4 regions of the Neobacillus sp. NPDC097160 genome follow, and region 2 is predicted to be linked to each of the others. Evidence: riboswitches for the same ligand, from Rfam matches in the RefSeq annotation. Region 2 holds a riboswitch; each other region holds the start of a gene.

Region 1 (3,212 bases), on a different contig from region 2:
TTCTGTAATATCTTTGATAGTATCATATTTTGTTGAAAGTTGGACTATAAACAAATAAATGACATTAATTACAAAACGTGATAATGGCAAAATCCTGTTTTCCTATTGGTAAATGAATCTGTTCAATGGGCGCATGACACTATTCACTGGTTCCTTTCTGGTTGCATTCCACGTGAATATATATTAAGATAATCGTATAATTATCCACGTTTATTTTTAGAAAAATAACCACCACGGAGGAGCAACCATGTTACAGACAAAATTAGTAGATTCAGAGCTAATTGATTGGACGATTCAGCAGCGCCGGCATTTTCATATGCACCCGGAGTTATCAGGACAAGAATATAAGACAGAAGCCTATGTAAAAGAGAAATTAACGGAATTTGGTATTCCGACAGATTCGCGGTTTTCAGCACCCAATGTGATTGCTTTTTTTAAAGGAACAGAAGGAAAAAAGACAATTGCGCTAAGGGCCGATATGGATGCCCTGCCGCTTCATGAAGAAGGAGAAAACAAGCCGTATATTTCAACGGTCCCCGGCGTTATGCACGGCTGCGGCCATGATGGTCATACTGCTACATTGCTCGCGGCTGCAAAATGGATGAGCGAAAATCCACATCTTGTAAAAAACAATATTGTCTTAATTTTTCAAAGCTCTGAGGAAGCCTCGCCAAGCGGCGCACAACAGCTTGTAAAAGAAGGGATTTTAGACGGAGTCGATGCTATCTACGGCATTCATTATATCTCTGGAATGCCGCTTGGAGAAATTGGCTTTGCCACCGGCTATGCCATGGCCTCGAGCGACGACTTTGACATCACAATTGAAGGAACAGGAGGTCATGGCGGCTATCCACATGAAACGGTGGACCCGATCTACATCGCGACCCACCTTATTCAGGCGTTTCAATCGATTGTCAGCAGGAACTTAAACCCGCTGCATGCAGGCGTCATTTCGTTTGGCGGGATGCAAGCAGGCAATTCCTATAATGTTATTCCTGAAAAAGTTACACTGCAAGGAACGATTCGAGCGTTGACGTTTGAAGGAGCCGAACTGATGCACAAAAAAACAGCACAGCTAACGGAAGCTATTTGCGCAAGCTTTGGCGCAAAGGGGCACTACCACTTTATCGAGGGAACGCCGCCATTGTACAATCACCCGGAGGCATGCGAAGTTGCGAAGGGAATTATCAAAAAATCCTTTGGCGAAAATGTCTTCGTGGAAAAGGAACCAGTAATGGGCGCTGAAGATTTCTCCTATTATTTAAAGGAAAAAACCGGAGCCTTCATCAACGTCGGAATGAAAAGTGAAAATAGTCAATATCCGCACCACCATCCAAAATTTGACATCGACGAAGCCGCCATCCCCGCTGGGATCGAGCTGATGATTCAATTGGCTTTGAATGCCTAAATCAACTATAAATATAGTAGAAAGAATGGAGCTTCGTTTGGTGTTTAAAACGGCATAGATGACAAAGGAAATCCATTCGCAAAGCCAAAATATTGGATTGCAATTTGGCAAGGAGAAAAAAAGCATTCCGCAAAAAGATAATTTTTGCAGAATGCTTTAAATTTTTTGTATGTATGCTAGTTATTCACAGGTATTTTACTTGTAGCTAATCTTGATGTAAGAACGCCTGAACGGTTTCAATTGATAATCCCAATTCTTTTGCCTCTAAAATGAGTTCCAGCCATTCCTTGTCGATGTCCGTAACTTCTCGGTCTGTCATTAACATCCTTATCACCCCTAAAATACACACGTATTCCAGGTAACCCGGCCATCATAGCATGTAGCACCTGCCTTAGACCCTCGGCTTTGCGTCCCCTTTTTTCAAAGGGTTTGCCTTTTTCTGTTTCAAATCCCATTGAAACAATACAATTTTACCATTTCCACTAAACATTCATAGGTTTATATACTTAATTCAAAGATGATATCTTTATTATATCTAGTCCTATTTTATTAAATTGTTGTATTTTGTCGTTTTACTAAAAGGTTTCCTATTTAATTTATTACAAATTCCTACAAAATATTTACAAAATCCGCTTAATTCCCCATGTATTAATCTAGCAAATATAATTTGTTCTCCCTCCTTTTTAAATCGTTAGAATCCGTTTGATAGTAAGCAATTTATCTTCTTATGTAGCCAGAACGATTCGGAGTAGTCGTTCTTTATAATGAACCACTAAGTTGAGTATATGCTAAAATAGTAAACTTGAAAAACCCAACAAACAGGTCTTTTCACCTAAATAACGACAATTATCGTTCTTTTTATCGTTAAATCTCGTGTTTCCTTACTTTTTTTGCATTCAATAAAGAACGCTCTGTTCATTATAATGTATTAGCATGTTTTTCAACCAAATCCATTTCTTCTGTTCTTAAAAGAGAGTAAATAAAAAAAACGGCACAAGCCAAATATAGTTGAGTGTCAATCAAAAGGGAAAATCTCACATTTTTTATATTCACCCCACGAATTTTTTGCTATTCTATATGATAGATGTAAAAAAATTGTATATTTTTTGGAGGATCTGCCGAATGAGGACTACTAAAAAGAAAAGAAAGTGGCTTAAAGTAACTGGAATTATCCTTTTAGTTTTGTTAGTTGCTGGTGGCGCTTATGCTTTTACAGTATATAAATCTTTTAAAAATGCTGTCGAAACAATGCACCAGCCAATTGAACGGAAACAATCGGAAAAACGTCAAGAACCAGTAACGTTCAAAAACAAAGACCCATTTTCCGTATTAATGTTAGGTGTGGATGAACGTAAAGGGGACAAAGGTCGTTCTGATACAATTATCGTATTGGCCGTAAATCCAAATAATAATTCAGTAAAAATGCTGAGTATTCCGCGTGACACCCGTACTGAAATAATAGGAAAAGGGAAAGAAGATAAGATTAACCATGCCTATGCATTTGGTGGAATCCCAATGTCAATGGATACAGTTGAGAATTTCCTTGATATTCCAATCGATTATTATATGCAGGTAAACATGGAAGGATTTAAGGATATCGTTGATGCTGTTGGCGGAATTACAGTCCAGAATGATTTAGACTTTACGCAAGATGGATTCCATTTTACAAAGGGAGCATTGAATCTGTCTGGTGAAAAAGCTTTAAGCTATACTAGAATGCGTTACGAAGACCCAAGGGGTGACTTTGGCCGTCAAACAAGGCAGCGCCAAATCATTCAGGGAGTCATTCAGGAAGGAGCAAGTG
Region 2 (3,212 bases):
CTTTTACAACCATGCCATCAAGAGATAATGCACCAATAAACGCAGTATCCATTGGAATCGCCACTTTTATCAAACTCAGCTCTTTTAAAGCAGCAATCGCGATGGCCAAATCAAATAGTGGCCCATTTTTCTTTTGTTCTGATGGTGAAAGATAAACGACTATCTTTCGATCGGTAACATCAACATCAAAATGACCAAGTGCCGCAATGACACGTTCCCTCGACTCTTTTACTGAGGCATCCGGCAAACCAACAATCACCATCGATTCCGTACCAGGTTTGATCCTTACATCTGCCTGCACTAGATAACCTTCTAGCCCCTTTAATCCAATACTGAACGCTTTTACAGCCATTGAAAATAACCTCCTACTATTTCTTATCAAACTTTTTAAAATGTTCCATTACACTAAGATTTTGAAGGAATTATAGTTACTGCACCTTCAACAAATTTGCGGTAATTTTCTTTCTGCGGTTCAAGAATATGAGATAATATTTTTGAGGTTGTAACATGTGGATTTGTGGAGTTCGATATATAAGCCATATAGCTGCTCCACCGATAATCTTGAGGAAACTTCACCATTTTCGCTTCAACTGGATTCATATGAATATATCTACTAACTTCCAATAGATACTCCGCAGTATCAATTAGTTCTGCTCCGTACCTGCCTTGAAAAACATGACCTACAAGGTGATGACGTTTATTAAAATACATTGCATATCTAGAATTCAGCATTTTTATAATATCTTTTGGATGATGGTGAAGGGTTTCTAATTGAAGATGAATGTGCTTGGTCATGAGGCAGTAGGTGTGGAGACAAAAAGGATAACAATTACGTGTTTCTTCTAGGAGCTCTATGTACACTTCACGATCAAAATCATCATAAAATAAGCAGCCCTCCGATTACCTCGGTTCGTAATATGATACTTGGCACCAGGAAACCAAATGCGGTGATTTCTTGACAACTAGGGCACCCCTCTCAACTAAGTTCCTTACCAAATACGTAATTCAACAAAAACCTCTAAATTCCTACCAAATTTGATAATAAATTCTGACAAATTAAAGAACAAAACCATAGAGACTAGCTCTTGGATTAAACCTTTGTGCTTTACCGCTTTAAACTTTAGCTGAGTGGGGGTCTGATCCTAACGTCCTGTATATTTTTGCAAAAAATGATGAATTTTGTTGAAAAATGCACTTCTTAGTAATAGTATAAAAGTATCAATAAGAAAAAGGCAAACCCTTCGAAAGTCGGGGACGCAAAGCTGCGAATCTAAGGCGAAAGTGCTATGATAGTCGGGCTGCCAAATGGATTGGATATACAGCTAAAGCTTTTTTATTAGCCTAACATACATTTTGGCCACCAATCTTTTTTGTGGGCTTTTTTTCTTTTTAAAGAGAATAGGAGTACAAAAAAGGAAAGCAGTAGAGTTTTGCTAGTATTTAAAATTACCTTTTTAAATTTAGTTCGAAGAAGGGTGGAAACCAGAATGACTGTTTTATTCGGTTCTGTTGAGTACTATGAAAGAGAATTACTACATGAAGCAAAACAAAATCATGTAAATAAGCAAGCAGATGATCAAATTTCGATGACTTACTCTAGGTTAAAAAGTGAATTGCTTAATGACTTTGTCTGTGAAGAAAGAATACGAGTAGAATGCCTTGAAAATCTTAAACAGGCATTCTGTAGACTATTCAAACCAAGTATACGTGCGACTGCCCAATGAGATATCAAATCGTAGAAATAGCAAATAAAAAACTAAAGGTATCAGTTAAATGTCTAGATATGCAAGAAAAAGCATTGTTAAAGGTCTCCTTGAATCCACATACTCTAGAGTGTGTGGACAAGCTTATCCCGGACAGCCTACAAAACTTTATCCGATCAAATCAAGAAAACATTAGTAAGTACTTAATCAATGACAATCTGGATGAAAAAAAATCTGCATTATGTATGTAAGATGCAGATTTTTTTGCCCCAAGAAATGCTTGTATCAAGTAATCGGTCTGTATAAAAAACAGACAGTCCTACAAATATATTAATTAATCTTGATGAAACGTATATTGTTTTTCAAAATAATTCTTGTAATCCCCACTAATGATTTGCTCCCACCACCATTTATTATCTAAATACCACTCAATGGTTTGAGCAATTCCCGTTTCAAATGTATAAGTCGGTTTCCAACCTAATTTCTCCAACTTTGTAGGGTCAATAGCATAGCGCTTATCATGACCTAAATGGTCAATAACAAATTCTATTAGTTCTTCCTATTTTCCTAATGTGCTAATTATAGTTTTAACAACTTCTAAATTTGTTCGCTCATTATGACCGCCAACATTATAGATTTCACCATTTACACCTTCATGTAGAACAAGATCTATAGCAGCACAATGATCTAGTACGTGCAACCAGTCACGGATATTTTTGCCGTCACCATATACTGGTACCTTCTCATCATTAAGCACACGAAAAATGGTTAAGGGAATAAGCTTTAAGCCAGCTACTTTTCTTAACTTGATAGCTACTGGTTCTGCCCCTGAAATTCGGAATGTTAAGGAAGATCATGAAAAAAGGCTACGGACTAAACCTTTAATTTCTTTGACATTGGATGAAACACTTTTAACAAATGATATACCTGTAGTAGTGGCTACTTCCCCTTACCTTTTGTACTCCCTTAACGACGGTCTCTGCAAATTTAGACCCTACCATATATCCTACAGTTCTGCCAACAAAACCACCAATGTCCACACCGAATAGTCCCAAGACAGCTCCTATTTGAGCACCAATTAATGTATCTTCTCACCCGCTGCAAGCCCTGCTACAATAGATGTAGTAGTAATCTCCATTTTGTTTAGGCCTTCTAATACAGTCATTTCACCTTTGGCGACCTTACCAACAATCTTTACATTCTCAATGGCTACAAAGGCAATATTGGCAATGGTACCAGCTAGAGTACCTTTGGAATGACGGTAACAATTCCTTTTTCAACGACTATCACCATCATTCAACATTTCATTTAATACATTTCTGCATTTTCGACATAATTAATAGTAAAAAAGCAGCTTTAATATTGGATGAAAGCCGTCCCTTCTAAATTCAAAACGACATTTTACACATTTTTTCTATATATAATTTCCTATTTTTCTGGTAATCTATTTACTAGGTTTGAAATATTTATAGATATATTGGAGGATTTAATCGAATGAAGTCTCAAAAA
Region 3 (3,212 bases), on a different contig from region 2:
TGCCGTAAACTGGATGCATCTAAAGCCGATTGTAGTATGGCAATATTATTCAAGCCGCTAACTCTCCTTTTCAACTTGAGCGTATTTATTTGATTATCTTTGATAAATATCAAAAATTAAAAACATTCTATATCAATATACTATAAAAAAGTGCTTCAAAGCTACCATTTTTTTCATAGCTGAAGTCTATATCACTGCTTGTTACACAGTAAGCCGTTCAAAAAACTTGGTCACCCCAGATACCCATTGATTGTTTAAACCGGACGGATCATTATCCGCGCCAATAGGAGCATACTTCGCACCAATCCCAGGAATACTTGATAAGCCTTTTCCTAAATAATTCTTACTAAGATTGCGAGCCATATCCATAATGCTATCTTCAATGGAGGAGTACGATTTCAAGCCATTAATACCCATCATTCCAGCAATATTATTTTTTTCATTGGCAGCACGAGATTTCCCATTCCCTGTTTCATGCTGAGCAATAGCTGTTAACAAAGCCGGATTGATATTAAACCGTTTTCCAGCGTTAACAAAAACCTCGCCCATTCCTTTTAATTTCCCGCCCAAAACTTGATTTAATTTATCTGCGTTTAATGTCTGGAATCGTAACGGTTCATTCGTGTTTAAAGGCATGTTTTGATTACTCGTATATTGGTTGATTTCATTCATAATATTTGGGACAAAGGAATTGATTTGTGGTTGTACTGTCGATTGTAATTCCTGCTGCATTAAAAGTTGATTTAAGACTGCGGTAAATAAATTCTCACCTCCGGAAGTGGTTCCCTCCATAGGCGACCGTAATTTTTGCGTCCTGGATAATGTATTAACTAGCATTGTTTTCGTAAACCAATCCTCACCATTAATCAATGGATAGCACCCTTTCATCCCAGATATTCTATGTAACACTATTCATCCAAATTGTTGATTTTCATCGATTAATTAGCAAAATTCAGAAGAAACGTGACCACGAAATATGAATATGTGGTCAAGCAAACGAATTGAAACTTTTTGTCTCATTATTCTCACTTTCCGTATTTGTTCTTCCCGTAGTATCCTATAGAGTATTAAATAATTTTTTCTAACATCCCGCTAACTTCCACTAATACCTCTTCTGAGACCATAGAAACATGTATTAATTTCCCATCTTTTATTTCCGCTTCTACCAACATAATCGTCTTTGAATCCTTTTTTTGCTTCATTACAAGAATCTGCTTTCCCTTGTATACAACATTTTTTACCAGGTAATACGTTTCATTGATTGGGTTTCCCATTGTTATTTTAATAGGTTTTACGAAGAAGGGTCTCATCTTTTTATATTCCATAAAATTATAAAGCTGACCATACGTTCGTTTGTCCATTACTTGTTGATGAGTCATGGATATCTTCCCTCCGTTAACGGGTTGTTAAAGAGTACATAAGTTCCTCCCAAATTGTCGCAAAAAAAGAACCTCACCTTTACCAAAGGGAGGTAATAGACAATAAATATCTTTGTAGACACAGAAAATCTATCCTCATCTAGACATTTAGTACCTATGAATAATACCTTAATCTTTTTGGTAAACTGGCTGACATAGTACAAAAGCACCTTAGTCCCTATAGCTTTGCGACACTGATTTTCATCAGGTGTGCCTTTATCTTGATTCGGTTTTTTTATATTCTTCTTAAATAATAGAATGTTTTACCATTAGCGAATATACTACTATTTTATCATTTTGTGTCGAAAATACTAGTTCAAAAGATATATTTTTTTGTTGTACCCAAAAAAAGATTCTTTTTTCAGTAATTTTGATTTGTGCCAGAATAATTTATGAACCTTTTACTCGTTCAATTTTTAGTCATTTTAAACAAAAAAATGCGTGATCACTCATCAGATAATGAGAGACCACGCATACTATTATTTTTTTGAGTCTAAAAAAACTCCATTTGTTTGTTTGATATACGGGCGGTACTTTTTAGTAACTTGTTCCTTTTGTTTCATTTGATTTAAGGAGTGTTGGGTTTCACTTATGTTTACTTTTAAAAGTGATGTCAAACGCTGATCAATGGTACGAGTTTCTTCCAACAATTGTTTTTCTTTAGCTGTATATTGGAAGCCTGGGATTTCAGCTCTCACCGTATCAACTTTGATCATTATGCTGTTCCGAGTATTTAATAGGTGATCAAATTTCTCATAATCATCATCTTTTAGTGCATGATTCATTTCTACAGTGATGTCATAAATACGTGTTATCAATTCGTCCATTGCTTTATCAGACCTTAGTTCTTAGTTTTATTTAGCTTCATTGCCGTAGACCATGTTTCCGATAATTCTAAAGCATATCCTTCCACTTCTTCTAAAATCTCAATTTTTTTACTAATGTTGGCCTCAATTAAACGAGACTTCATGAAATCATATAACGAAAGCAAAGAATCTGAGATGGAGTACCCTTTTTTTAAAGATACCATTAACTCGCTCACAATATCCTGGGCTCTTAGATTGTAACCGTGACTCTCCTCTAGATTATTATTTTGAAGCGCCATTTTAGAAAGCCGAATAAATTTAATCATTCCTTGGTATAACAAATATGTTAATTCTTCTGGTTTAGAAGTAATGACCGCTTGTTTTTGATAGGTTTGATATGGATTACTAAAAGCCATAATTGATTACTCCTCTCAATTTCCATTTCATTGATGTTATTATTTATATCGGTTGAAATAAAAAATAGTTAAGGAGAAAAGATAAAAATAAATTGATGTTTTTTTGCTAATACCGTTTTTACATTCATTTTAAGAATTAAATTTAACCGCTAACTTGAAGGACTACACCAAAACTATCAATGATGTAGTTAAGTCTTTGATTATATGATTTCAAATGTTGAATTTTGGCCGCGTCTCCCAACTTGTTAAATGCTGTTATTTCTTTTGCCAGCTTAGCAACCTCTAATTGTAATTCATCATTGCGCTTTTTCTCCAGAATAAACTGTTGTTCTTTTTTCATTAACTGTTCTCGCATAGCTTCTTTTTCGAGGTTGATTTCCGATTTCATACTCGCTATCTGCTGAACTGCGTCCTGGTTCTGAAGCGCCATGTTTGTCAGTTGGTATAAACTTCTTAGAAGTTCGTTTAGATTAATTCCCGGTAGCTGCTGTACGTTAGTGATTAATCCCGATAAAATGTCCAACAAATCATTGTCTTCAGAGGATTCCTTATTAATGACTTGATGTTCTGGA
Region 4 (3,212 bases), on a different contig from region 2:
TTATTCCCTTTCTTTGGTTAAACTAAACTATACAGAAAGTATGTATTGACAGATACTTTTTAACATGAAAAGATGGGATTATTAATTCGGAAAGGGTGCCCGAAATGAATTTATCAGTAAAATCCGTAGAAAATGTCGAGTATATGATTGAACAAATTAAGGATAAATTAAAAGTGCTAAACCTTGGAGCGATTAAGCCTTCTCACTTTGATGAAGAAATGTATGAAGAATTAAAAGAGATTTACGATATGGTCATGAGAAAGAATTCATTTAGTCCGAATGAAATGCAGGCATTGGTGGAAGAGCTTGGGAGTCTAAGAAAAAAGTAAGGAAAAAACCCGTTATTACATTTGAATAACGGGTTTTTTTTTATTTTTGTTCGGTTAAGATAATGGGGCCATCTTTTGTGATCGCAAGTGTATGCTCATATTGTGCCGAATATTTACCGTCAAATGTTCTTGCCGTCCAGCCATTGTCGTCCATCTTCGTTTGGTATCTGCCGATATTCACCATTGGCTCAATCGTAAACACCATACCTTCTTTAATTCTTGCCCCTTTTCCAGGTAGTCCATAATGGGGAACATCCGGTTTCTCGTGAATCACGGCACCAATACCATGGCCAATAAAGTCACGAACTACAGAAAGACCTTCACTTTCAACATATGTTTGGATTGCATGGCCAATATCCCCAATTCGATTCCCGACAACGGCCTGTTCAATTCCCTTGTATAAGGCTTCCTTTGTTACTTTCAATAAATGATCTGTTTCATCGGTAACTTTGCCAACTGCATAAGACCATGCTGAATCGGCCAAGGCTCCATTGTAATTAACCACCATATCAATTGTTACAATATCACCATCTTTTAATGGTTCCTTTCTAGGAAAGCCATGGCAAACTTCGTCGTTGATGCTTGCACAAGTAGCATATTCATAGCCTTTATAGCCTTTTTGTTCCGGTGTCGCTCCACTTTTACTTAGAAATCCATTAACAAATTCCTCTATTTCCCAGGTTGTTACACCTGGTTTTATTAATTTAGCAATTTCTTTATGGCAGGCTGCAAGTATATCTCCAGCCTTTTTCATCGCTTCAATTTCACGTTGTGATTTAAGGACAATCATTTAGCAGTATCCCCTTCCATTTTTGTTTATTTTTATGTATGTTTAACAATATGGTTCAACGCAGCATCATTATTCGTAAAAAAATAATACTTTAGGTTGGCAACACTTATAATATTACCTCTATCTGCTCATTTTTTCAAAATATCTTAGTTATGAAACGATCTTTCCCAATGTTCATTATATTGTAATATTAACATGTTCTTAATATGGTACTTTTCCATTCTTTTTGGTAGAATATATATATTAATATTAAAAATAGGTGTGTGAGACCCAATGATCGGTGACCGCGTTAAAAAATTTCGCTTAGAAAAGAAAATGTCATTATCCGAACTTGCTGAACAAGCAGGAGTTGCTAAATCTTATTTAAGTTCGCTTGAAAGGAACCTGCAAAAGAATCCATCCATTCAATTTCTCGAAAAAATTGCTGCTGTATTAAATCTTCCAGTTGAGTATTTAATCCATGAGCAAATTGACAAGGATGAATTAGATAGCGGTTGGATGAACCTAGTCAAAGAGGCTATGAATTCAGGTGTTTCAAAGGAACAATTTCGTGATTTCCTTGAATTTAATAAGTGGCGGATCAATCAAAATAATAACGATTAAATAAGCCTTTTTGCTCAAAAAGAAAAGCATTCTACAAAAATGTCGTTTTTTGTAGAATGCTTTCCTTTTTTTAGTATGTACTTGGTGATTCTTGGTGATGGTCTCGATTAAGAAAATCCCGTACATCTTCAATTGATAATCCAAGTTCCTTTGCCTCAAATATGAGTGCCATCCATTCCTGATCGATTACATCCACATCTCTTTCTGTAATAACCATTTTTCTCACCCCTAAAATACATATCGTATTCCAGGTAGCCCGGCCACCGTAGCAAGTTTGATTCTTGCCTTAGATCCTCGGCTTTGCGTCCCTGTTTTTCAACAGGTTTGCCTTTTTCTGTCTCCAGTACAACTTAAGCATTACCGATTACCTTATTTGCTTTTCTCCCGCTAGGTCGATTTACTTAATTCTATATGATATGTTCATTATATCTAGTCCTTTTATAACAGGGTGTTATATTTTGTCACTTTTATTAACTTTCTAACTACTTTTTCATACAAAATATTCCAAAAACCAACATAAAAATCCCTTAATTTAACTTTAACGTAACTCAATTACTGAAGTATTTCTTGAAAGATTCCTGTAATGATTGTTGATTTAATTCAGAACTTACTGTATCACTCGTCTGAAGGGTAATCAACGAACATGATACACCAATTTTACAGGCGTCTTCCGTGCTGAGACCTTTTAAATAACCAAATAAAATCCCTGCAATAAGTGAATCTATTGAGCCAGTCACATCCACAACCGGGACACTTGGCGGTACGATTGCTCCTGCTTCACCATTGTTTGTAAAATAAATGAGGCCTTTCTCCCCTCTTGTGATTACGACTTTCTCAACACCCTTTTTCATAATCACTTCTGCGGCACGGTAGAAATCTCCTTCTGAGGTAATTTCTAGTTTTGACAGGGCCTCAGCCTCTTTATGATTGGCGATTAACCATGTAACACCTTCTAAGGAATCAGGTAATTTATCAGCTTTAGAAACGGATACTGGGGTAATACAAATAGGAATACCTGTATTTTTACAGCTAGTTATCACTTGCCCGATTACTTTTGCAGGAAAATTCGTATCCAGTAAAATCATTTTTGCACTTTGAATATGGCGTATATTGTTTTCAAAGAAATATTCCTTCACTTCATTGTAAATTGACATATTTGCAAAGGCGACCGCCATTTCACCGTCATCATCAAGTACCGCTGTATAGGTTCCTGTGCTTTCTCCGTGGATTATTTCAGTGGGGCTCACATCTACAAAATCTTTCGTGTTTTGCATGAGCCATTCCCCTTCAGTGTCTGCTCCTACATAGGATAATAAAGATGTTTTCAGTCCGATCCGTCCCGAATTTTCCGCAACATTTCTTGCTACCCCGCCTTTAGTTTTCGCACTTATGGCTGGGTTTGATGTTCCGTACGCTAACGGTTTCAATGTTTGAATTTTCCAATCCACATTAGCTCCACCGATACAGATAATATCTATTATTTTTGTTTC

What was found. A riboswitch is a leader RNA that binds a small molecule or an ion and turns the genes downstream of it on or off. The one in region 2 is predicted to bind cyclic di-GMP.
Region 1: it holds a riboswitch for cyclic di-GMP, as region 2 does, so the genes downstream of both, ACIQXV_RS01210 (anti-repressor SinI family protein) here and ACIQXV_RS17240 (hypothetical protein) in region 2, are expected to answer to the same signal.
Region 3: it holds a riboswitch for cyclic di-GMP, as region 2 does, so the genes downstream of both, ACIQXV_RS10295 (hypothetical protein) here and ACIQXV_RS17240 (hypothetical protein) in region 2, are expected to answer to the same signal.
Region 4: it holds a riboswitch for cyclic di-GMP, as region 2 does, so the genes downstream of both, ACIQXV_RS02455 (anti-repressor SinI family protein) here and ACIQXV_RS17240 (hypothetical protein) in region 2, are expected to answer to the same signal.

The regions. Positions count from the first base shown of each region.
Region 1 is NZ_JBIWDU010000001.1:281,661-284,872, reverse strand. It holds gene ACIQXV_RS01215 (M20 metallopeptidase family protein) at 248-1,408, shown strand; gene ACIQXV_RS01210 (anti-repressor SinI family protein) at 1,614-1,733, opposite strand; cyclic di-GMP riboswitch class I at 1,763-1,852, opposite strand; gene tagU (polyisoprenyl-teichoic acid--peptidoglycan teichoic acid transferase TagU) at 2,531-3,212, shown strand, end outside.
Region 2 is NZ_JBIWDU010000011.1:214,169-217,380, forward strand. It holds gene ACIQXV_RS17230 (magnesium chelatase domain-containing protein) at 1-352, opposite strand, end outside; gene ACIQXV_RS17235 (transposase) at 406-861, opposite strand; cyclic di-GMP riboswitch class I at 1,222-1,306, shown strand; gene ACIQXV_RS17240 (hypothetical protein) at 1,488-1,724, shown strand; partial or broken gene ACIQXV_RS17245 (dTDP-glucose 4,6-dehydratase) at 2,038-2,487, opposite strand; gene tagU (polyisoprenyl-teichoic acid--peptidoglycan teichoic acid transferase TagU) at 3,198-3,212, shown strand, end outside.
Region 3 is NZ_JBIWDU010000006.1:102,583-105,794, reverse strand. It holds gene flgB (flagellar basal body rod protein FlgB) at 1-53, opposite strand, end outside; gene ACIQXV_RS10300 (glucosaminidase domain-containing protein) at 202-870, opposite strand; gene ACIQXV_RS10295 (hypothetical protein) at 1,068-1,379, opposite strand; cyclic di-GMP riboswitch class I at 1,557-1,643, opposite strand; gene fliT (flagellar protein FliT) at 1,898-2,245, opposite strand; gene fliS (flagellar export chaperone FliS) at 2,260-2,640, opposite strand; gene ACIQXV_RS10280 (hypothetical protein) at 2,783-3,212, opposite strand, start outside.
Region 4 is NZ_JBIWDU010000002.1:105,341-108,552, forward strand. It holds gene ACIQXV_RS02440 (DUF1128 domain-containing protein) at 105-329, shown strand; gene map (type I methionyl aminopeptidase) at 370-1,119, opposite strand; gene ACIQXV_RS02450 (helix-turn-helix domain-containing protein) at 1,393-1,722, shown strand; gene ACIQXV_RS02455 (anti-repressor SinI family protein) at 1,793-1,939, opposite strand; cyclic di-GMP riboswitch class I at 1,970-2,061, opposite strand; gene ACIQXV_RS02460 (carbohydrate kinase family protein) at 2,271-3,212, opposite strand, start outside.